3 regions of the Marinomonas sp. PE14-40 genome follow, and region 3 is predicted to be linked to each of the others. Evidence: predicted binding sites of a transcription regulator. Region 3 holds the regulator's gene; each other region holds the start of a gene.

Region 1 (7,432 bases), 2.6 Mb from region 3:
AAGATATTGACGATTATGATCATTTACATGAACACCCGTTGGTAAAATCTCTACCACATCAATACCATTCTCTGCCATTTGTTTCGCTTTATCAGGATTATTGGTTAAAAGACGAATCTTAGTAACCCCAACAGCTTTAAGCATTTCAGCCGCTATCGCAAAGTCCCTGTCATCTTGTGGCAAATGCAACATTTCGTTGGCTTGATAAGTGTCATAGCCTTGATCTTGTAGGTCATAAGCGTCTAGTTTTGCGTATAAACCTATGCCTCGCCCTTCCTGTCGTAAATACAGTATGTAACCGGCTTCAATATCAATTTTATCAATTGCTTCGTCTAATTGTTCGCCACAATCACAACGACCTGAGCCAAAGACATCGCCAGTCAGGCATTCTGAATGAATTCTCACTAACGGGGTTTCGTTGCTTTTTTCTTTGCCATTAAAATGAATAGCAATATGTTCTTTACCTGTCTCATCACCAGAAAAGGAAATAAACTCGGCCATGACATCACCTGCACGGACGGGAATGACGACTCGACGTCTTTCTTTCAACTCACTCATATATACATCTCTACCTTGATTGCCATGACATGCAATTAATCTAATGAAGGCATAATGGGGTTCATTTTTACTTTTTAAAGTCGTAATTTAATTTTAACTTGTCATTATAAAGGCTTAACCTCTACTAAAGAGGCTGTTTAATCCAATTAAGCTAAGAAGTTGCCTTACTTGTATTCGTTAGGTGTTCTAAAGGCAAACTGGTTCTATCTATAATTTTTTGCATTAAAAAACTTGAATGCACATCTGTTACACCAGGAATACGTAACAATCTAACTAGTAAAAATTCCTGATACTTATCCATATCTTCCACCACAACTTCTACTAGATAGTCAGCCGAGTGCCCTGTCACAAGGCTTAGTGACTTTACTTCTGGATAAGAGGTCAAACTAGACTGAAACAGTTCAAACCTATCTGGCGTATGTCTATCCATACTGACTTGAATATAAGCAGTCAACTTAAGGCCTAACATTCTCTGATCAAGCAAAGTAACTGATTTGGTGATTATACCAGACTCTTCGAGGGCTTTAACGCGCCTCAAACAAGGTGATGGAGACAAACCAACATTATCCGCAAGCTCTTGATTTGTTAAGCTAGAATCTTGCTGAAGTACCTCAAGTATTCGTATATCTATTGCATCCAACATATGTTAACACCATAAAATATCAATTTATCAAAATATACCGCAATATTATTGCTAAAATAACTATTATTTTTCTAAATACGCAATTTTTTATCCATTAAAAAAGGTTAAACTAGCACTCACAACATAAGCATATGAGTTTAAAGAGATTATCCATCTCCAGAATGACTATCTAAAGGGATAAAGGAAAAACAATGAGTAACTTCGACCACACAAAATACCGTCCGTTTACACCAGTCAGTTTGCCTGACCGTACTTGGCCTGACAAAACCATCACTAAAGCTCCAATCTGGACCAGTGTTGATCTGCGTGATGGCAACCAGGCACTTGTAGAACCTATGACGGTAGAACAGAAAAAAGAACTGTTTAAATTATTGGTTGATGTTGGCTTTAAAGAAATCGAAATTGGTTTCCCTGCGGCTTCTCAGTTAGATTTTGATTTCTGCCGCTGGTTGATAGAAGAAGATCAAGTTCCTGCTGATGTTACTTTACAAGTACTAACGCAGGCTCGCCCTGAGTTAATTGAACGTACTTATGAATCTTTGATTGGTGCCCGACGCGCAATAGTACATGTTTACAATTCAACATCGACGACTCAGCGCGATCAAGTGTTCCGTATGGATAAAGAAGGTGTAAAAAATATCGCTGTTAATGGCGCAAAATGTGTTAAAGAGTTTGCTGCCAAGTATCCTGAGACGGAATGGGTATTCCAATATTCTCCCGAAAGCTTTACAGGTACAGAAATGGATTACGCTGTTGAAGTTGTGGATGCCGTAACCGAGGTATGGCAACCAACACCAGACAACAAAATAATCATTAACCTTCCTGCGACGGTTGAAGTATCAACACCTAATCGTTACGCAGATCAAATTGAATGGTTCTGCCGTAATGTAGCTAAACGTGACTGCATGTATGTAAGTCTTCATACACATAATGACCGCGGTTGTGGTGTCGCTGCAGCAGAGCTTGGCATGATGGCTGGCGCTGATCGAATTGAAGGCACCTTGTTAGGTAATGGCGAACGTACAGGTAATATGGATGTCGTTACCATGGCTATGAATATGTATAGCCAAGGTGTAAACCCAGAATTACAGCTTGGTGATATGGATCGCATTGTGAGTGTGGTTAAATCCGTCACTAATTTACCTGTCCACCCTAGACATGCTTATGCCGGCGAACTTGTTTTCACTGCATTCTCAGGCTCACACCAAGACGCTATCAATAAGTGTTTGGCTAATCAAACAGCAGATAAACCTTGGGATGTTGCTTACCTACCAATTGATCCAACAGACTTAGGTCGCACTTATCAAGAAGTGATTCGTGTAAACAGCCAATCAGGTAAAGGCGGCGTTGCTTATACGCTTGAGCAAGAACATGGACTTGCATTACCTCGCTGGTTACAAGTTGAGTTCAGCCCTGTTGTACAAGTGTTTGCTGAGAAGGATGGCGGTGTTGTCAATGGCGATACAATGAAACAACTATTCGAAGACACTTATCTAACCGGTAACTCACCTTATCAATTAGGTAAGTATGAGTTACAAAAAGATGGCCTAGATACCGTTCGCGCTGATTTGGCAATCGAAGGTGAGATCATCAGTATTCATGGCCAAGGTAATGGCGCTCTATCGGCTTTCAGTCAAGCATTGAGCACACATTTCAACCTTAAGTTAGATGTTGTTCAATACCAAGAGCATGCATTAACTGGTAGCACTGACTCTCAAGCTATCACCTATGTTCAAACTAACATTAATGGCAAACGTTATAACGGTGTCGCGATAGATGAAGATATCGTATCTGCATCTATGCAAGCATTAATTGCAACTGTTAACCAATACACAATTGCTAATAAAGCTCAAAATGTTGCCTAGGTTATCTGTTACTTACAATGACATTTGCCTTTAGGAACAATGCTTAAAAACTATCACCGGCTTAATCTAAAAGGTTAACAAGGTAAAAAAGAATGCTTGGTAGCATAACAAGTTTTTAAGTTTAAACAGGACGTTAAAAACTTCATAAAAAAGGTCGCTCACAAGGCGACCTTTTTTAATTACATCTCATTTTTTATAGGCTTAATCAGGCTGTTTTACCTTCCTTAAATAAGGTTTAACCGTTTCCCATCCATTTGGATAAATTTTTGCTGCCTCTTCATTATTTATAGCTGGCACAATGATGACATCTTCACCCTGTTGCCAGTTAACAGGAGTTGCCACTTTGTGTTTTGCGGTTAATTGCATTGAGTCTATTACTCTCAAAATTTCGTCAAAGTTACGGCCCGTAGTCATAGGATAAATCAGCATTAACTTAATGTTTTTATCCGGCCCAACAACATAAACGGCCCGCACAGTGGCATTTGTCATGGCTGTACGACCTTCAGCAGATCCAGCTTCATCAGCAGGAAACATGTTATATAACTTGGCCACACTTAGATCTGTATCTGCGATAACTGGGTACTTGACCCCAGCACCACCAACATCTTCCACATCTTTTAGCCATTTTTCATGATCTTCTTTTGAGTCGATACTTAGCGCAATAATTTTAGTATTACGTTTGCTAAACTCTTCCTGAATATTAGCCATATAACCAAGCTCTGTCGTACACACTGGTGTAAAGTCCTTAGGGTGTGAAAATAGAACCGCCCACTGATCACCAACCCACTCATGAAAATCAATCATTCCATGGGTTGTATCTACTTTAAAGTTTGGCGCTTGATCGTTAATACGTAATGACATCGTCTTATCCTTGGGTTAGTTAAACTATTATTTTTATTTGTAAGCTTTTAAGGAACCTGTGATTAAGTCACCTCTTCTCAGTCTTTTCAGAAAAAGTATCACACAAGGCGTTACTTTGACGTAATGTAGTTACCTTTCGAGAAGTGACAACACGGGTGTTACTTTTTCTGAAAGACCCGAAGGGCGTGGTCTAAAAGCCCTATCTTTACATTGAGAATCTTATTAATAGAATAACTATTAAGTTACGCTCCTCGCAATAAATCTAGCTGCTTTTATCCACACGCTGAGGCGGGAGGACTTATTCTCAGGTTCCTTAACTATAGACGCTTATTTTAAAAGGCGTCAGCTTTTTTAGGCTGTCATAAACCCTTCTTAGAACTGTCACTTTTTATTCATATTGTCTTTCTAATATACAAATATGAACGAGAAGATAGGACAGGTTATGAATATTTTCAGCCGTACAGATATACACCTGTTTCACTGGTTATTTAAAAAAACGAACCATAAAAATTGCACCCTAGTGAGAGCGATTTCTCATACTGGTGATGGGCACTACTATTTAATATTAGGTATAGTGCTTTGGTTCTTTGAGCAAGAAGATGGTGCTATTTTTCTTTACACAGCACTTTTAGCTTATGCACTAGAGCTACCCTTATATCTAATCTTAAAAAAATGCTTCAAAAGAGATAGGCCTTGTGACAGCTTAGCAAACCTTAGTGCACACATCTCCCCTTCGGATAAATTTAGCCTGCCTTCTGGCCATACTGCAGCGGCTTTTTTAATGGCCTATTTACTAGCGCATTATTATCCATCAGTTACCTATTTAGTTTACACCTGGGCAAGCCTAATCGGATTATCACGCATCTTGTTAGGCGTACATTATCCAACTGATATTTTAGCAGGTGCAGCGCTTGGTTTTAGTATGTCTGCAGCAGGTCTTAACTTATTTGTAATCCTGACTTAATCACGGAGATATATGAAAATTTTTTATGGTGTTCAAGGCACAGGAAATGGTCACATTAGTCGTGCGAGAGTACTCGCGAAAGCCTTCAACCAAAGAAATGACATGCAAGTTGATTACCTTTTCACAGGCCGTAATGCTGACCAATATTTTGACATGCAAGTTTTTGGGAGTTACCAAACACGACAAGGCCTAAGTTTTAAAACTGAAAATGGCACCATTGCTAAATGGAAAACACTACTATCTTTTAAGCCTAAATTATTTTTTAATGACGTTAAAGCATTAGATCTATCAGGCTATGACCTTGTATTGAATGATTTTGAACCTATCAGTGCATGGGCAGCAAAAAGGCAAAACATTCCATCAATTGCAATCAGCCATCAGGCTGCATTCTTAAACCCGATTCCGCAAAAAGGTAATTTTTTATACAGCCAATTACTTCTAAAACACTTTGCACCTTGCGACATCAAACTAGGTGTTCATTATTATCACTTTGACCACCCTATCATGCCGCCTTTTGTAGATGATTTAGCTACTGAGGCAAATTCCGAAAAAGACATACTTGTTTATTTCCCATTCGAAAACCTTAAGGAAATTCGCAGATTACTGAAACCTTTCACCGAATATCGGTTCCATTGCTTTCACCCTGAACTCAAACAAGATTTTGATCAAGGTCATATCCATTGGCGTAAAACCAGCAAAGAAGGTTTTCATAAAAAACTTAACTCATGCGGCGGAGTCATTGCGAATGGCGGGTTCGAATTATCCAGCGAATGCTTAAAATTGGGTAAAAAGCTGTTAATTAAGCCATTGCATGGCCAGTTTGAACAATATTCAAACATAGTGACACTTGAAAAAATGGGGCTTTGTCATACCATGCCAACACTGGATGAAACTTATCTTAAAAAGTGGCTCATTGAAGACAGGCCTGAGGTGGTTGAATTTCAGTCCAATCCAGATCAGTTAATTGATTGGATTGCAGGCAAAGAATGGCACAACACTAAAGATATCTGTCAGCAACTTTGGCAAAATGTGAGCTTCCCTAACTCGGTTAAAAATAATCTAGGAATCAAAGATACTCGAATTAACTAATCGAGCATTTTATCTAGGGAACCTGCGATTAAGTCACCTCTTCTCAGTCTTTTCAGAAAAAGTATCACACAAGGCGTTACTTTGAAGTAATGTAGGTACCTTTAGAGAAGTGACAACACAGGGTGTTACTTTCTCTGAAAGACCCAAAGGGCGTGTTCTAAAAGCCCTATCTTTACGTTGAAGAGCTTATCAATAGAAGAATATTAAGTTGCGCTCCTCGCAATAAATCTAGCGGCTTTTATCCACACGCTGAGGCGGGAGGACTTATTCGCAGGTTTCCTAGGGTTTATGCATTATTAATATGACTCAGCATTAATCACTCTATTACTGGCTCTTAAACTAGGGTTACTTCTTACGCCTTACAATATATTACTTAAATCAAACCCTTAGTTAGCTAGCTCCAAAAACTAATTAGGTTTGAACTAAATTTAATATATATCTGACGACAGGCTTTAAAACTTGATGCTATAAAGGTTAGACATAATCTCTGCAACCTTATTAAATTCATATTATATTGATATATATCAACACAAATTTGCAACCAAACATAACTGAACTCAATTCATTCTAAAATTAATAATTGAGCCTATAAATTACATAATTTAGCTTAAAATCGTCTAATTCCTTTCTTTTTTAGTTGCTTATAACTTTTATTATAATTTTATGGAAATCATGTAGATTTAGATAATTTAATACAATAAAGTATGGCAGCTAGCTGAAATGACGCTTTATTTATAGGGTTATTCTAGTCAAAAAGAATAGTAATAAATCGCCGATAAAGTCCATGTCTTACAAAATAAGTTTAATCTAAGGAAAGCTTAAATTTACTCTCTTTCAACCGTAAAATAGGTTATTAACTTTTTCTAAGGTGAATTAGGTCTATTTATATCTTTCCCTCCAAGATCAATTTAGAGAGAAATATGTTTAGCCATTCTTTAAAAATAAAAATTAGTTTAATCGCAACTGCTGCCGTTCTATTAACCAGTGTTGTACTCACACTATTTTCTACTCAAAAACTTTCTGCTGCCATGGAACACAGTATGTACCAACGTATTGGAAGCATTTCTAATACAGTAAGTGACAGTGTTGAAACTTGGATTAACTCTAAACATCAGATATTAAGTTCGTTAGCGGAACAACCGCTAGATGAAGGAGTATTTGTTAAACAGTTAACCATGGCAATTACCGCAGGTAATTTTTCATCTATTTATGCAGGTTTGAACGACGGAACCCGAGTGGGTACAAATGGTTTTACCAAGTTCGTCAATAATTATGACCCTCGCCAGCGTCCATGGTACAAAAAGGTGAGCGCTTCCGGTGAAATTGAGCTCATTGGTCCCTATAAAGACGTGAATACACAAGAAATGACCTTCACCATTGCTAGACCTATCTATGATGCAGGTTCTGTCCAAGGTGTTATGGGAGTGGATTTAAAAATAAAGGACTTATTCT
Region 2 (7,432 bases), 2.1 Mb from region 3:
TTAAGTCAAGATATATCAGGTAAGCATGACGGTTTCAGCTTAGGGCTGGGTATTGGGAATAACTATGAGATTTGGCAGTTTGAACTGGAATTAGGTGCAAACTTTGTATATCAAGATAAGAGGTTAAGTAATCACTTGTATGGGGTAAGTCAGGCTGAATCAGATTTAACTTCTGGTAATATTCGTGCTTATGATGCGAGTGAAACGCGTATTGTTCAGCTTAATGTTTTGTTGAATTATGCTTTAACAGAAAACTCAACTTTGAGCTTTGAAATAGAAAATAGCCATCATTTGGGCTTAGATGAGAGTCCTATTATTGAGCAAGAGCGCATTATTTCGACATCCATTAGTTATCTGTATTTGTTTTAGATAAAGGTGTTGTTATTTTAAACCTATTTTTCAAATGCTTGCGAATCGAAAAATAAAAAGGCCAGACTTTAAGTCTGACCTTTTTATGCTCAGCGAGTGTTACATTTTCCCGATAGTAAAGAAAAGGGTCTCGCCAGAGCTGTCATCCACACCGTCATTATCGGTTAGTGCAAAACCTACTCCCTTGCTATCAATTGCAAAGCCTTCGATCTTGTCAGTAACATAGCCTTTACCTTCTTTCAGGTTAGGGATGAAGTCGTGGGCTAACTCTTTTTTAACCAAAGGCAGTTTAGAACCGAGTTTGGCTGGTTTTAGCTGTGAAACAGCTACTTTGTATAAACGCTTAATTTTTGCATTGTCGTCTAGTTGGTTATCACGTTCTATAATGTATACCCAATCACCATGTGCAGTGATTTCAGATAAACCAACCCAACCCTTTTGGCTTTCTTGAGTAGGGTAGCGAACCGCACCCCATTCTTTGGTTTTAGTATTGTAAGACACTAGCTTGGTGGTATTTTTTGGATCATCTTTCCATTGACGTTGAATGGCTATCCATAGAGTATCGCCAATGCGGGTAATACCTTCAGCACCGAAACGCTTTTCAACCGCTAATAATTCTACTGGGAAAGGGATTTCTTTTTTGATTTCACCTTTCTTATTAATGTTGTAAATAGCATGGGGTGTTAAGCGATCAGTACGACCTTCAGACGCTACCCAAAAGCCGCCTTTACCGTCATTTGTGATCCCTTCAAGATCAAGTTTTTGTGCAGGTAAACCGTCTCTTAATACAGGTAGGGCGCTAATGATCTTTGCCGGCGTTGAGCTTGCATCAATGGTAAATATGCTTGCTTGGTTGCGATAGAAGCTATCGTTAACCGCATAGAATTTTTTGCTTTGCTTGGTATCACTTACTAGGCCTGATAAAGCTCCCCAACCCAGTGGACGATCGCCCTTCATTACAGATTCAATTTGTGGATAAGCGGCGGCGGCTTGGCTACGCTGGTAAATCATGACATGAGAGCGAGGGCCTTTGTCTTCAATCAAGTCTTTCTCATTGGCTGTGACAAACAAGTCACGACTAGGAATAGCAATAGCACCTTCTGGCGCAATACCTGAAGGTAAAAGCTGTACAAACTTAGGCTCAGTTCCTGTGTCTTTATACACACCGACTAGGCCAGCGCGTTCTGCTAATACAAAGATATAGGTTTCTCCGTTAAAGCTAGCGACTTCAAGGCCTTCTGGCTCGACACCTTTATTGCCTGAACGCTTATCTGGATAGTGACCTGCCATTGCCATGCGATATTCAAGCTCTAAGCCCGATTCAAATAACACATCACCTTGTTTATTAAAGATGGTGAAACCGCGAGAGCCGCCTTCAAAATCACCTTCGTTAGCGGTAACAAAGCGATCATTATCTAACCATTGAACCGCATCAGGCTCACGTTTTCTTTGTACTTGCTGGCCATCAAATGTCAGGGCTCTTTCTTCTTTTAGGTCAACATTGTTAAGGTTTACAGCGCCTGCAGGGAAGTGTGACAAGATCTTACCGCTTGCAGCATCAACAACAACGAGATGGTTATTTTCTTGTAGTGTCACTACGATTTCGTTGGCGTCATTGAAGTCAACAAATTCAGGTTCTGGATCTGTTGGGGCAACTTTTGCTAAGCCTCTAAGGTCTACCATTTTCTTCTGAGCACATACTGGTAAACCTTGATCTAGCGGCAGAATGACAAGGTTACCTGCAGGGTATTGAGGCATGGCGCCATCGTTTAGGTCTTCATCACGTTCGTTTTCAATGGCGATGGCAACAAACGTCTCATCTTTAGATACCGCGACTGAGTCTGGTTGGCCGCCAAGGTCACAAGATCTTATTTCTTTATGAGTGTTTAGATCAATCGCACTGAGTTTACCACTTGGCGCAGTATAACTTGCTGAGGTGTTAACCCCAGTTAAAGCGTATTTTTTGGTAGCCGAAACCGATGTCGGCTCGCCATCAAGAGCAAGAAAACCAGCGGCCTTTGGGGCATTTGCGTTTTTAATATCAATAAAGCCAAGGCCACCTAATGGGCTATCAGAATAAATTAAGGTGTTGCCATCTTTACTTGCAGTAATGATTTCTGCCGATGTTTCTGTGCTTTGCGCAAGATTAGTTGGCAGATTATCTTTAACCGACCAAGTGGCGATACGGTTAAACGATTCAGCTTGAGCTGCGCCTATCGCGGAGATGATAGCTACGCCCAATAGGGTTTTAGGTAAATGTTTCATTGCACGTTTTTGAGACAGCAAAGTGGTTTTCATTCTAACCTCTTGTTAGCAAGTTATGGCTTTATGTGATTTGGTTAGACTAGATAGTGCCGATTTATTGTGACTGATTTAGTGCAAACTTATGACGGTTAGATGTCAATTTTTTGAAAATGAGCGCTAAAGCCCTGTATTCAATGTTTATGAGCAAGAGCTTAATTACTGAGTTTAGCTTTTTAAGTGAAAATTAAAATTAAGCAAAGGAGCGAAATATCAAATAACAGCAAAAAAGCGGTTATTCGTAAACGGGTTTGGCATGGGCAGGTATGTTTAAAAAAGACATGATTTTATCTTTTTCCCAGTTGGCATCCTTTTGCCCCAATTCAATCAGGCTACGACAATAATCCTTAGTGAAAAGTAGGTAACTTGCTGCTGAACTACCGCCTGCTTTGGGCGTCGCTCCAATAGAGCTCATGACATACTTCAAACTACGAGGAAGGTCTGAGTAATGCTGAGCCGCTAGTTGGTCTAGTTCAACAGAAGGGGAAATGATTAAGGTGTCAATTGCCTCGTAACTACTCTGAGGCTGATTCATACTTAGTTGGTTGATACGCTCAAGCTGTTGAATATCATCTTCCAGGTTATCAATAAACGCACTGTTAAGTAGCTGCCCTGTAATCTGAGCAATAGAAGGGGGATGAGGTCTTGCCATTTCGTGATTCCAATGCTTGGGCGCACGGTTACCACTGACACCAATAATCATGACCTTTTTAGCCCCTAAGTGAAGAGCTGGGCTAATGGGTGATTGCTGTCTCATGGCTCCATCTGCGAAGTAATGTTCACCAATCTTTTGAGCGGGAAAAATAGTCGGTATGGCACTGGAGGCTAATAAATGGTTATAGGTAAGTCTGCTTCTTAGGCCCAAGTTTCGATTATTCTCCCAATTCTCAAGATTTGAACTGCCTTGGAAAAAGCTGGTAGTTTTACCTGAACTATAACTCATGGCGGTGATGCTAAGGGCGCGTAAATGCTTTCTATGGATGCAGGTATTAATACGGTCTAGATCTAAGAAACGCTGTAATAGTTGTCTAAGAGGCTGATTATTCAATAAAGATAATTGTTGTTTTGGGCTACCATGTTGAAACAAAGAAAGCAGAATTCGACTCACTGAAGACATCATAGAAAGAGAGTCGACATGATAAATCTGATCAGGTGATAAATGACGCCAAAGGTAGGCGAGCTTACTAATTGCCCGGGTAAAGTTGTCAGCATTCGCGGCTAACATGGCAGCGTTTAGCGCACCAGCAGAGGTGCCGCACAGAATCGGGAAGGGGATACTAGAATGCTTAGGCATCATCTTACCTATTGCTGATAAAACACCAACTTGATAAGCCGCTCTAGCTCCACCACCAGAGAGAATTAAAGCGGTATGATTTTGTTTCATCACAGCGTCTCCTTCCTTTTAGTCATTTAAGCATATGCTAGAGAAGGGGAAGCCTCAATAACGTTTTTTGTAACTCACATATTAATTTTGTTTATGAATCAAGCAAATGGCTAAATATTGTTTGCCTTTGGTTGTCTTAAGGAAGAGTGGAGTAAATTTAACTAAGATAATTTGTGCTATACAAAAGAAAGGCGAAGAAAAAGGTAAATTATAGTTATTACTTATAGTTATTATTAACAATATCAACATAATGTAAATGGACTAATTGTTTCAGTTACGAGACAATGTTTGGAAATGATTGACAAAACACGAGTAAATCCTATGGAAAACCAAGTCAGTAATAAAAATAATGTTGTCATCAGTGGGGTTGGTCTATGGACGCCAGCCAATACAATTACAAATGAAGAATTAGTCGAAAGTTATAATGCTTGGGCAACGCAATACAATATTGATCATGCCGCCCAAATTGAAGCCGACGAATTGAGTCCAAAGCCTTTATCCAGCGCTGCTTTTATTGAAAAAGCATCAGGTATTAAAAGCCGTTATGTTTATGCCAAAGAAGGCGTACTCGATATTAACCGTATGCGACCAAAACTTGAGCCGAGAAGTGATGATGAATTATCCCATCAGGCAGAAATGGCGGTTGCAGCAGCAGAGAAAGCATTACAAGCAGCGAATAAAACCCCTGCTGATGTTGATATGGTTATCGTTGCCTGTGCCTATACCGAACGTTCATATCCAGCCATTGCGATTGAAGTACAAGCTAAGCTAGGTATTCAAGGTTTTGGTTTTGATATGTTGGTGGCTTGTTCTGCAGCAACCTTTGGCTTGCAGCGCGCCCATGACTCAGTCGCTGCGGGCAGTGCTAAGTGTGTGCTTGTTATCAACCCAGAATTAACCTCTCCCCAAGTAAATTACACGGATAGGGATTCGCACTTTATCTTTGGCGATGTAGCTACAGCTGTTGTTGTCGAAACCGCAGCGAGCTGCCAATCTGAGCACAGTTTTGATGTGCTAGGGACGCGTTGCGTGACGTCTTATTCGAATAACATTCGTTCAAACTTTGGCTATGTTGCTAGGGTAACGGATGAAGATCCATTTGCGACGGATAAACTCTTCCATCAAAATGGTCGTAAAGTGTTTAAAGAAGTTTGCCCTATGGCAGCAGAACATATCGAAAGTCACCTTAATGATGTAGGTGTGCAGGTTTCTCAATTGAGACGCTGGTGGTTGCATCAGGCAAATATCAATATGAATCTATTAATTAGCAAACGCCTTTTAGGCAGAGATGCAACTGCGGATGAAGCGCCTGTTGTGTTAGATACTTTTGCTAATACTGCGTCAGCAGGTTCAATTATTGCTTTTGCTAAAAATCATGAGGACCTTAAAAAAGATGATATTGGTGTAATTTGTTCATTTGGTGCAGGTTACTCAATTGGTAGCTTGGTTCTGAAAAAGCGTTAAAAACGCCTTTTTACTGTTTTATAGAAAACCACCTTGGTGCAAACCAAGGTGGTTTTTTTTGGATTTTTTATTGTAATAGAGAGAAATAATAAACGGAAATCTAAATGAGAATGATTCTTGTATTCATTTGAAGTTTGGCGTATATTTCATTTATCGCATAGGAAAGTGCAATTGATTTGGGCTCTTATGTCAAAAAACATTGGTAACGCTTGGAGGTGTATAGATGGGAACTTTAAATAACAAGCAAGATGAAGTTGGCTTTGTTGTATTAAGTAATCTTAATGAGCAGTACAGCTTATGGCCAAAATTACAGGATATTCCTATGGGCTGGTATCTAGAATACGGCCCAGGAGATCGTGATACCTGTATTGACTATATTGACCGCCATTGGGCTCAGCCTAAATCTCTAGTGAAATGAAGCATTAATCAGGGAAACAGTGTTGGGATAAAGTGATTGCTAAGTGTTTCAAGCAATAGGCGATTAATCTCATGTTTCCCGTTTATGTTTAATTACCAATTTAACGTCATTGAATCGATGAATGAGTGATTTTTAGAGATAAAAGCTACTTAGTAGTCAAATAGTATTGTCATGGAGATAGGGATGAACAACAGCTCTAATCAAGCTTCGGGCTCTGAATTATCAGATGCAGAAGAGTTAGCTGACTATTTGTATATGTCAGCTCATAAGAGCATAAAGGCAAAGGGGCTGGTGGCTAAGGTTTCTACCCCAGCATTTGGTGAAGAAAGTGAAAGAAGTGAATTTCAACTTGCTATCACTCAGGCATTTAACAAGGCGCGAGAGCTGGGCCAGGAAAATCCGATTTTAATTGGTGCTATTCCATTTGATCTCACCCAAGACTCTTGTCTATATGTACCGAGTGAATATGAATTTTTTGATCGAAATGATTTGCTGCAGAAGGAAAAGCAAGCAAATGCAAGTTACTCAAACTTGATTGAAATGGCAAAAAGTATTCCTGATGAGATTACCTTTAAACGTGGTGTAAAGCAGGCTATTGCTAACTTTGAACACAGCGATATTCAAAAGGCTGTGTTATCTCGTGTATATGAAGTGAAGACGAAAGAACCTGTAAATACGCAAAAAGTACTTCAGAATTTATTAAACCAAAACCCCGCTGGTTATCATTTTAAAATCCCTTTGAACTCAAACACAGACTTAATTGGTGCAAGCCCCGAATTATTGCTTCGTAAAGAAGGTGTGAAGGTTTTTTCTAATCCTCTTGCTGGTTCTGCGAAACGAATGGCAAATAAAGAGATAGATGAGCAACATGCCAGTGAGTTAAAGCAATCTAGCAAAGATAACTTCGAACATAAACTCGTGATTGATGATGTTCGTAATGTATTAGCTCCTTATTGCGACAGCCTTGATGCGCCTCATCAACCAGAGTTAATGAGTACTTCACGTATGTGGCATTTATCTACTCAGATAAAAGGCGAATTGAAGTATGCGGATTTGTCTGTGTTGACTTTGGCTTGTCAGTTACACCCCACACCGGCTGTTTGTGGCTATCCCACGCGATTGGCAAAAAAATTGATTGATCTGGTTGAGCCCTTCGAACGAGGCCTTTTTACAGGCATGGTCGGTTGGTGTGATGCACAAGGTAATGGTGAATGGGTTGTAACGATACGTTGCGGCACTGTGTCCCATGATCAAGTTAGATTGTTTGCCGGTGCTGGCATAGTTGAAGCGTCAAGTCCTGATGCAGAATGGTTAGAAACTCAAGCAAAGTTGGCAACCATGATGGATGCGTTTGGCTTTGATAAAGCAAAAGTAATTGGAGGAGAAGGGTTATGAGCATTGCCTATAGTCGTTGGCCAAAAAACTTTGAAGATGCTTATCGCAAAGCGGGTTATTGGAGTGATGAACCTTTAACTCAAATGATTGAAGATCAGGTG
Region 3 (7,432 bases):
TGCCGGAAAATGGGCCTAGACACTATGATAATTACTGGCTTGAAGCGGTTTCCTTCGCCTCTTTAATGGAAGCGATGGTGAAAGCCATGCCTGCGAAAAAGCGCCCTAGGTTAGGCCATGCTTACCTAGCAGGCTTGCTACATAACTTTGGCTTGCTAGCCATTGGCGCCGTGTTACCACCTCATTTTAATATCTTGTCTCGTCAACTTGAAATTAACGCTCACCTTCCAACCAATTTAGTTGAAGTACAGTTACTTAAGCTCAGTAGAGAACAGATTGGGGCTTGGCTATTACGTCATTGGGACTTACCAGATGGTATCTGTAACGGCATTCGTTACAGTAAAAATTTGGCCTATGATGGAGAAAATGCCATCATAGCGAGAATGTTAAATGTATGTCATAACCTGTTGAATAAAGAAGATATTTCTAAAGCCAGCCAAGATATGATTGGGCTGGATCAGAAACAACTACAAAGCCTTTATAAAGACCTACAAGACAACTCAGAAAACATTAAGTTGATGGTATCTTTAATTAATGGCAATTAGGTAAGTCAGACTTCAATAGGAAAGGCTCTCTCTTTTCTTAAGCTCGGGTTATATTTTTAGACTATTGGGACAATATCCTTATTTTGATGCCAGTTATTGATCAGCCAAACAGCAACCCAAGACTCAACTTCACAGCGACCAAACAATTTGATTATGTTTGGTCATCTTTGAGCCGTGCTCACAGTAAAAATATTCCCGCTTTTATATTTCCATGGCTTACAGAGCAGGGTTCTTTAACGGCAAAAATTCAAACACTGGGCAAACTGACGGTCGATGTCATTTCAGATACTTGGGGCCAAACGACCCAAAGAGAAAGAAAAAAACTTAACTTAAAAGCCCGTGAAGCGGCTCGCATACGAGAAGTTATCCTTAACGTAGATGGTCAAGCCATTATCTATGCACGCTCCATCATTCCTGCAAGGTCATTAAAAGGCCATTGGCGCTATTTACCTAAGTTAGGTAATAACCCCCTTGGTGGCTTCCTTTATAAGCATAAAGGTCTGACTCGTGGCGAAATAGAAGTGGCCCAACTGCCTGCTAACTTGTTTTCTCATATAAACGAGCCAACTTGGGCAAGACGCTCTGTTTTCTATCAATATGGTCAAGGTATACTCGTCAATGAAGTGTTTTTTCCTGCAATCAAACCCTTTTTAAATTTAAAGGATGAATAATGAGTAAAATCATCGCTTTAGCCGAGTTAGCTCGACTAGATAAGCCGATTGGCACCCTATTACTCTTGTGGCCAACTTTATGGGCCTTGTGGCTTGCTGCTGATGGCTTTCCTGATTGGCACTTACTTCTTATTTTTATTGCTGGCGTCTTTTCTATGCGCTCAGCGGGTTGTGTTATTAATGATTATGCAGATAGAAAAGTTGATGGTTTTGTTGAGCGAACCAAGGGTCGTCCGCTGCCTTCAGGCAGGGTTAGCGAAAAAGAAGCCTTAGGCTTTTTTGCCTTATTATGTCTCATCAGTTTTGTACTCGTACTTTTCACCGATCTAAAAACCATTATCTTATCCTTTGTCGGTTTAGGCTTAGCAGCGCTATACCCTTTCATGAAACGAGTCACCCATTTACCTCAGTTATTTCTAGGATTAGCTTTCTCTTGGGCGATTCCTATGGCCTATGTAGCTCAAGGTGGCTCCTTAACTGACATTGAACTTTGGATGCTCTTTATGGCGAATGTGTTTTGGACGATCGCCTACGACACTTATTACGCCATGGTCGACCGCAATGATGATCTTAAGGTAGGAATCAAGTCCACTGCGATACTCTTTGCTCAATATGACCTTGTCATTATTTTACTGCTACAAGGACTTGCTCTGTCATTATTGGTTTGGGTCGGTGTTATCAGAGAGCTAGGCGCTTTCTTTTTTATCAGTTTGTTGATTAGCGCTGGCTTTTTCTTTCAACAATTTTGGCAAGCAAGAGAAAGGGAGCGATCTGCTTGTTTTAAATCATTTTTAGATAATAATCGCATAGGCTTTTGTGTATTTTTAGGCTTTATTGCGGGCTTTTTTGTACACTAAATTAAGTCATCTGTGACATTTTAACTAAACTGTCACAATTGATCGTTTTAATTAAACCGTTCCAGAGAAGAGGATAGATCCTGTGACCGGTAAAAAAGTATTAATAATTGACGATGAATCATCAATTCGAGAAATGATCGCCATTGCTCTTGAGATGGCTGGTTATGAATACCTTGAAGCGGATAATAGCCGTACCGCCTACGAGATAATCGTGGATCATAGACCCGATTTGATCCTTGTGGATTGGATGATGCCTGGTGGCAGTGGTATTGAGCTAACACGTCGTCTTAAAAAAGACGTACTAACAGCTGAAATTCCCGTCATCATGCTTACCGCAAAAAGTGAAGAAGACAATAAAATTCAAGGATTAGAAGCAGGTGCGGACGATTACATCACCAAGCCTTTTTCACCTCGAGAGTTAGTTGCTCGCCTTAAGGCGGTACTACGTCGAGCTCACCCTCAGGGTGTTGATGAGCCTATTGAGGTTGATGGTCTAAAACTTGATCCTCTAAGCCAAAGGGTTTCTATAGGCACTAAACCTTTAGAAATGGGCCCAACCGAATATCGTTTACTCAAGTTTTTAATCACTCACCAAGAAAGAGCTTATTCAAGAGCACAGCTATTGGATCAGGTTTGGGGTGGGAATGTTTACGTTGAAGAGAGAACTGTCGATGTTCACATTCGTCGCTTACGTAAAGCGATAGGTGATAGCCATGATTACCTTATTCAAACCGTTAGGGGTACAGGTTATCGATTTTCAAGTAAGCGTTTGGCTTAAAAACTTATGAAGACAGTTTGGAAAAGCGCCACCGTTAAACTTTTGCTTGGTTTTTTCACTTGCCTATTTATTGGCATGCTTAGCGAGCAAACTTTCCCTTTACTATTTTTATATGTTTTAAGTTTATTATGTTGGCAGTTTTACGAGCTTTATCGCTTTCATAGCTGGATTCGACGTTCTGGACGTTCATTACCTCCGGATTCTTCAGGAATTTGGGGGGATGTTTTTGACGCAGTTAATCGACTGCAAAAGAAACAAAGAAAGTCTAAAAAGCGCATGCAACAAGCTTTAGCTAGAATTGAAGACTCTACATCAGCATTGCAAGATGGCGTTATCATGGCCGATAACACAGGCCGCTTAGAGTGGTGGAATACTTCCGCTGGAGATTTGCTTGGTTTAGTTAAACCCACAGACCGAAGCCAGCCGTTAACCAACATTGTTCGCACTCCTGAGTTTTTTCGTTATTTTAGCCAAAAGCGATTTGGCGACCCTTTGGTGATTCAATCACCCGCCAAAGAAGGCACTTTTCTAGAGTTTCAAACCACGCTTTATTCAAAAAATGATCACCTTATTTTTGTTCGTGACGTCACACGTCTGCACTTACTTGAGCAAATGCGTAAAGACTTTGTTGCCAATGCCTCACACGAGCTAAAAACACCACTCACAGTGATTAAAGGCTATCTAGAAACACTGGATATGTTTAAAGAGTCTTTGCCTGAGCGGATGCAAAAAGGCGTGGTAAATATGAATACTCAGTCTAATCGCATGGAATTACTGATCGAAGACTTGCTCCTTCTTTCTCGTTTAGAAAGCAACCAAAGAGCAGATTCAGACCAATGGCATAATGTCAGTGATCTTATTCAGGTGATTTGTGATTCAGCTAAGGTGTTTACCACCAGCGAACACTTTTTAAGCTGGGATGCGGATGAAGAAAGCTCTATCTTTGGTAGTTACAGCGAACTTTATAGCGCGTTCTCAAATCTAGTCGTGAATGCACTCAAGTACTCACCCGATGGTGGTGAAATAGATATAAGCTGGCAAGTAAATAAAGACGGTGGGATTTTCTGTGTTCAGGATAATGGCTTAGGAATAGATCCTAGGTTTATTCCTAGATTAACCGAACGTTTCTTTCGGATTGATAAAGGTCGAGGTTCTGACACTGCAGGTACTGGCTTAGGTCTGTCTATTGTGAAGCATGTACTTCATCATCACGATAGTAAGTTGGATATTAGTAGTCAGCTTGGCTTTGGCAGTACTTTTTCCTGCCACTTCCCTCGTACAAGGGTAAGAGAATCAAGTACACCAGAGATTGAAGCGATTGATAAGGACGCCTCTTAGCGTTTATTGGCTAGTCCAATTCTATTTGGACTAGCCATTTATCTTTCTAGCAAGAAAACACTAACGCATATAACTCATGAAGTTAAACGTCTCGCTACAAGCTTTCAAACAAGGCTTTAATAAAAGTCTCTTTCTCTTCATCCTGATCAATTAACCCTAACGTGACGGTCAAAAAAGATGAGGTTGGTTTTTTCTCTGTTGTCGCTACGCCTTGCACATAATAGTTCAAACGGTTGACCTTACCTTTAAACTCTAAATCGAGCACGGCTTGATCTAATACGCTTGGAATAACATCGTCACTCTTAATCAAAAGACTGGCTTCTGTACAGCTAAACTGGATCACCATGGTTCTAAACTGCTTACCCGCAAAACGCACCATACTCGGCACTTTAACGTCTTTAATCGTGACTTTAGGGTGAGTGATTTTAGGTTTAGTAACCGTTGCTGCTTTCGGGCTTTTTCCTCCAAGTAAAACATCTAGAGAACCTGAAGTATGACTTGTCATGCCTTTAGGGCCAGAACCTGTCGCCGCTTTTGTTAGATTATCCAACACTTCCTTTTCAGCACCTGTGCCTCTAGCGCCTTTAGCCATCAGAGCGGAATCTAAATTATGCTTTTTCGCCGCTGATACTATTTTATTAACCAGTTGCTCACTGGAGAAAGGTTTACCTAGGTAATCCGTTACCCCAGTTTTTACCGCTTCCACTACATGGTCTTTATCGCCACGGCTGGTGATCATGACAAAAGGCACGTTTTCCTTTTTGTAATTATCTTGCTGACGACACCAATCAAGTAGTTCAAGCCCTGTCATTTCAGGCATTTCCCAATCGCATAAGATCATATCAAATTTGACCTTATTCATAAGTTGTTGAGCTTTACGACCGTTTACCGCTTCTTCCAACTGAGCTGATGGAAAGTGTTTTTTTAAAGTACGACGAATCAGATCTCGAGTAAAAGAAGCATCATCAACAACCAAAATTTTTATAGCCATTTATTTATTTCCAAAATTTTGTGCAAGGCTATCACTCTTTGAATAACTTGCTTTAAATGAATCACACCAAAGAATGGTAGAGGCCACCACCGCTAATGGAATGACCACAAAATTAACGAATGGAATAGGTAGTAGCAGCATGACTATGAAGCCAAAAGACCAACATAAAATAGGTTTTTGCCTAAGACCTACTCGCATTTCAGCAAAAGATACTCGGTTATTATCGAACGAGTAATCCATATATTGTATCGCTAACACCCAAGCGCCAAAGAATAGCCAAAGAAAAGGCGTAATGATGTTAACTATAGGTATTAAGGACAGGATAAACAAAAGTATAAAGCGAGGCAAAAAGTAGAGTACTTTCTGTAATTCGCGCACTACACTTTGGCTAATCAAGAGACATACTTTACGAAAGTCTAAATCAGATTCAACTGTCTCTCCCGATAATCTAGCCTCTACTTTTTCAGCAAGAATGCCGTTGAAAGGTGCTGCGATTATATTGACGCCGATAGAAAACGCATAAAATAGACTGATAGCACTTAACAAACTAAAGCCTAGATAAAATAGCCAACTTAAAAATGAAAGCCAATCAGGCAACCAGCTCATCAGATAAGCCGTTAAGTCACCAAAATAGCTAAATGCGACCATATATAGCAGCGCCATTAGGCCCATATTGGCTAATAAAGGTACCAGGATAAAAAGCCTTAAACCCGGCGAAAGTAGGATAGGTAACGCTTTTAAATAAGCCCCTATCACTTGAAAAGGTTGCAGTATCACAAATTTGTTCCATCAATTTTCTAGAAAATAGACATTATCATATTTTTATCTAACTTCCCTGTAATTATCACGCTTCCCAACCGATTTAGCAGAGCCTATTTATTCGTTTTTTAGATTAAACCTTTATTATGCGTATAGCGTAATGCGCAATTTCGATTGAGCCATTTACCCAATTAGTTAACTATCGAAGACTCAGACATTTGCTGCAATTAGAAAGTTTAGTGTCAGAGAAACAATGCACCATTAATAATAAATAACTTAAGTTAACTAAAGGGGCCTTTTATGAACCTGAAAAAAACTCTACTCGCTAGTGCGTTACTTAGCGTAGCCTTCGGCGCAGTACAGACTCAAGCTGCCGATGTTCCTGCTGGCGTTAAGCTAGCGGATGTTCAAGAACTTGTACGTGGTGGTGGCGCAGAACCTGCAACACTTGATCCACAAAAAGTAGAAGGAACACCAGGCTCTCACCGTACTCGTGAGCTTTTTGAAGGTTTATACAACCTTGATGGCGATGGCAACCTAACTCCAGGTGTTGCAACTAGCTATACAACAAATGCAGATAACACTGTCTATACATTCAACCTACGTAAAGATGCTAAATGGTCTAACGGCGACTCAGTTACCGCTCATGACTTCGTATTTGGCTTCCAGCGTGCTGTTGATCCAGTGACTGCATCTGCTTATGCTTGGTATGTTGAAATTCCATCTATTGTTAATGCGTCAAAAATTATTAACGGTAAAGCAAATGTGAAAAGCCTAGGTGTTAAAGCCGTAGACGACTACACATTTGAAGTAACACTGGAACGCCCTGTTCCTTACTTCGTAAAAATGACGTCTCACCAAACACTTTTCCCAGCACCACGTAAAACCATCGAAAAGCACGGTTCTGAGTGGGTTAAACCTGGCAATATGGTAAGTAACGGTGCCTACAAACTTGATTCTTGGATCGTAAACGAGAAGATGGTGATGGTTCGTAACGATAACTATTGGAATAACGACAAAACCGTTATCAACAAAGTAACTTTTTTACCGTTAGAAAATGATAGTGCTGACCTTAAGCGCTATGAAGCGGGTGAAATTGATATTACTTGGAACCTACCAAGTGACCACTTCAAGCGTTTGAAGAAAGAGTCTCCAAACGAAGTAATCATCACACCTCAATTGGGTACTTACTACTACCAGTTCAATACTCAGGTTGCACCTTACAACAACCCAGATGTTCGTAAAGCACTTTCTTTTGCGATCAACCGTGACGTCATTACTAAATACGTAACCGGTGTTGGTGAGCAACCAGCTTACTCTTTCACACCTTCTATCGTGAATGGTTTTGATCCAGAAACACCTGCTTATGCAACTATGACTCAAAAAGAGCGTGAAGCTGAAGCGAAAAAACTACTTCAATCAGCGGGCTTTGATAAAAATAACCCTCTGACTTTTAACCTTCTTTACAACACAAATGATGGCCACAAACGTAT

Evidence for each region. The regulator PhoB, encoded in region 3, activates phosphate uptake and scavenging genes when phosphate is short. The targets are predictions, from matches to a motif close to TGTCATANNNNTGTCANA.
Region 1: Q0A08_RS04110 (phosphatase PAP2 family protein) is a predicted target of PhoB. The motif match lies at 4,285-4,302, and genes of this name have one in related genera.
Region 2: Q0A08_RS06565 (esterase-like activity of phytase family protein) is a predicted target of PhoB. The motif match lies at 2,755-2,772, and genes of this name have one in related genera.

What each region holds. Positions count from the first base shown of each region.
Region 1 covers NZ_CP130700.1:884,557-891,988, forward strand. The annotation lists gene ribA (GTP cyclohydrolase II) at 1-558, opposite strand, end outside; gene Q0A08_RS04095 (Lrp/AsnC family transcriptional regulator) at 710-1,201, opposite strand; gene leuA (2-isopropylmalate synthase) at 1,393-3,066, shown strand; gene Q0A08_RS04105 (peroxiredoxin) at 3,268-3,927, opposite strand; gene Q0A08_RS04110 (phosphatase PAP2 family protein) at 4,370-4,891, shown strand; gene Q0A08_RS04115 (MJ1255/VC2487 family glycosyltransferase) at 4,904-5,980, shown strand; gene Q0A08_RS04120 (methyl-accepting chemotaxis protein) at 6,901-7,432, shown strand, end outside.
Region 2 covers NZ_CP130700.1:1,439,949-1,447,380, reverse strand. The annotation lists gene Q0A08_RS06570 (MipA/OmpV family protein) at 1-369, shown strand, start outside; gene Q0A08_RS06565 (esterase-like activity of phytase family protein) at 469-2,667, opposite strand; gene Q0A08_RS06560 (patatin-like phospholipase family protein) at 2,906-4,054, opposite strand; gene Q0A08_RS06555 (beta-ketoacyl-ACP synthase III) at 4,376-5,518, shown strand; gene Q0A08_RS06550 (MbtH family NRPS accessory protein) at 5,742-5,936, shown strand; gene Q0A08_RS06545 (isochorismate synthase) at 6,120-7,331, shown strand; gene Q0A08_RS06540 ((2,3-dihydroxybenzoyl)adenylate synthase) at 7,328-7,432, shown strand, end outside.
Region 3 covers NZ_CP130700.1:3,496,329-3,503,760, reverse strand. The annotation lists gene Q0A08_RS16230 (HDOD domain-containing protein) at 1-545, shown strand, start outside; gene Q0A08_RS16225 (chorismate--pyruvate lyase family protein) at 632-1,216, shown strand; gene ubiA (4-hydroxybenzoate octaprenyltransferase) at 1,216-2,073, shown strand; gene phoB (phosphate regulon transcriptional regulator PhoB) at 2,156-2,851, shown strand; gene phoR (phosphate regulon sensor histidine kinase PhoR) at 2,858-4,189, shown strand; gene Q0A08_RS16205 (response regulator) at 4,284-5,180, opposite strand; gene cysZ (sulfate transporter CysZ) at 5,181-5,957, opposite strand; gene Q0A08_RS16195 (peptide ABC transporter substrate-binding protein) at 6,240-7,432, shown strand, end outside.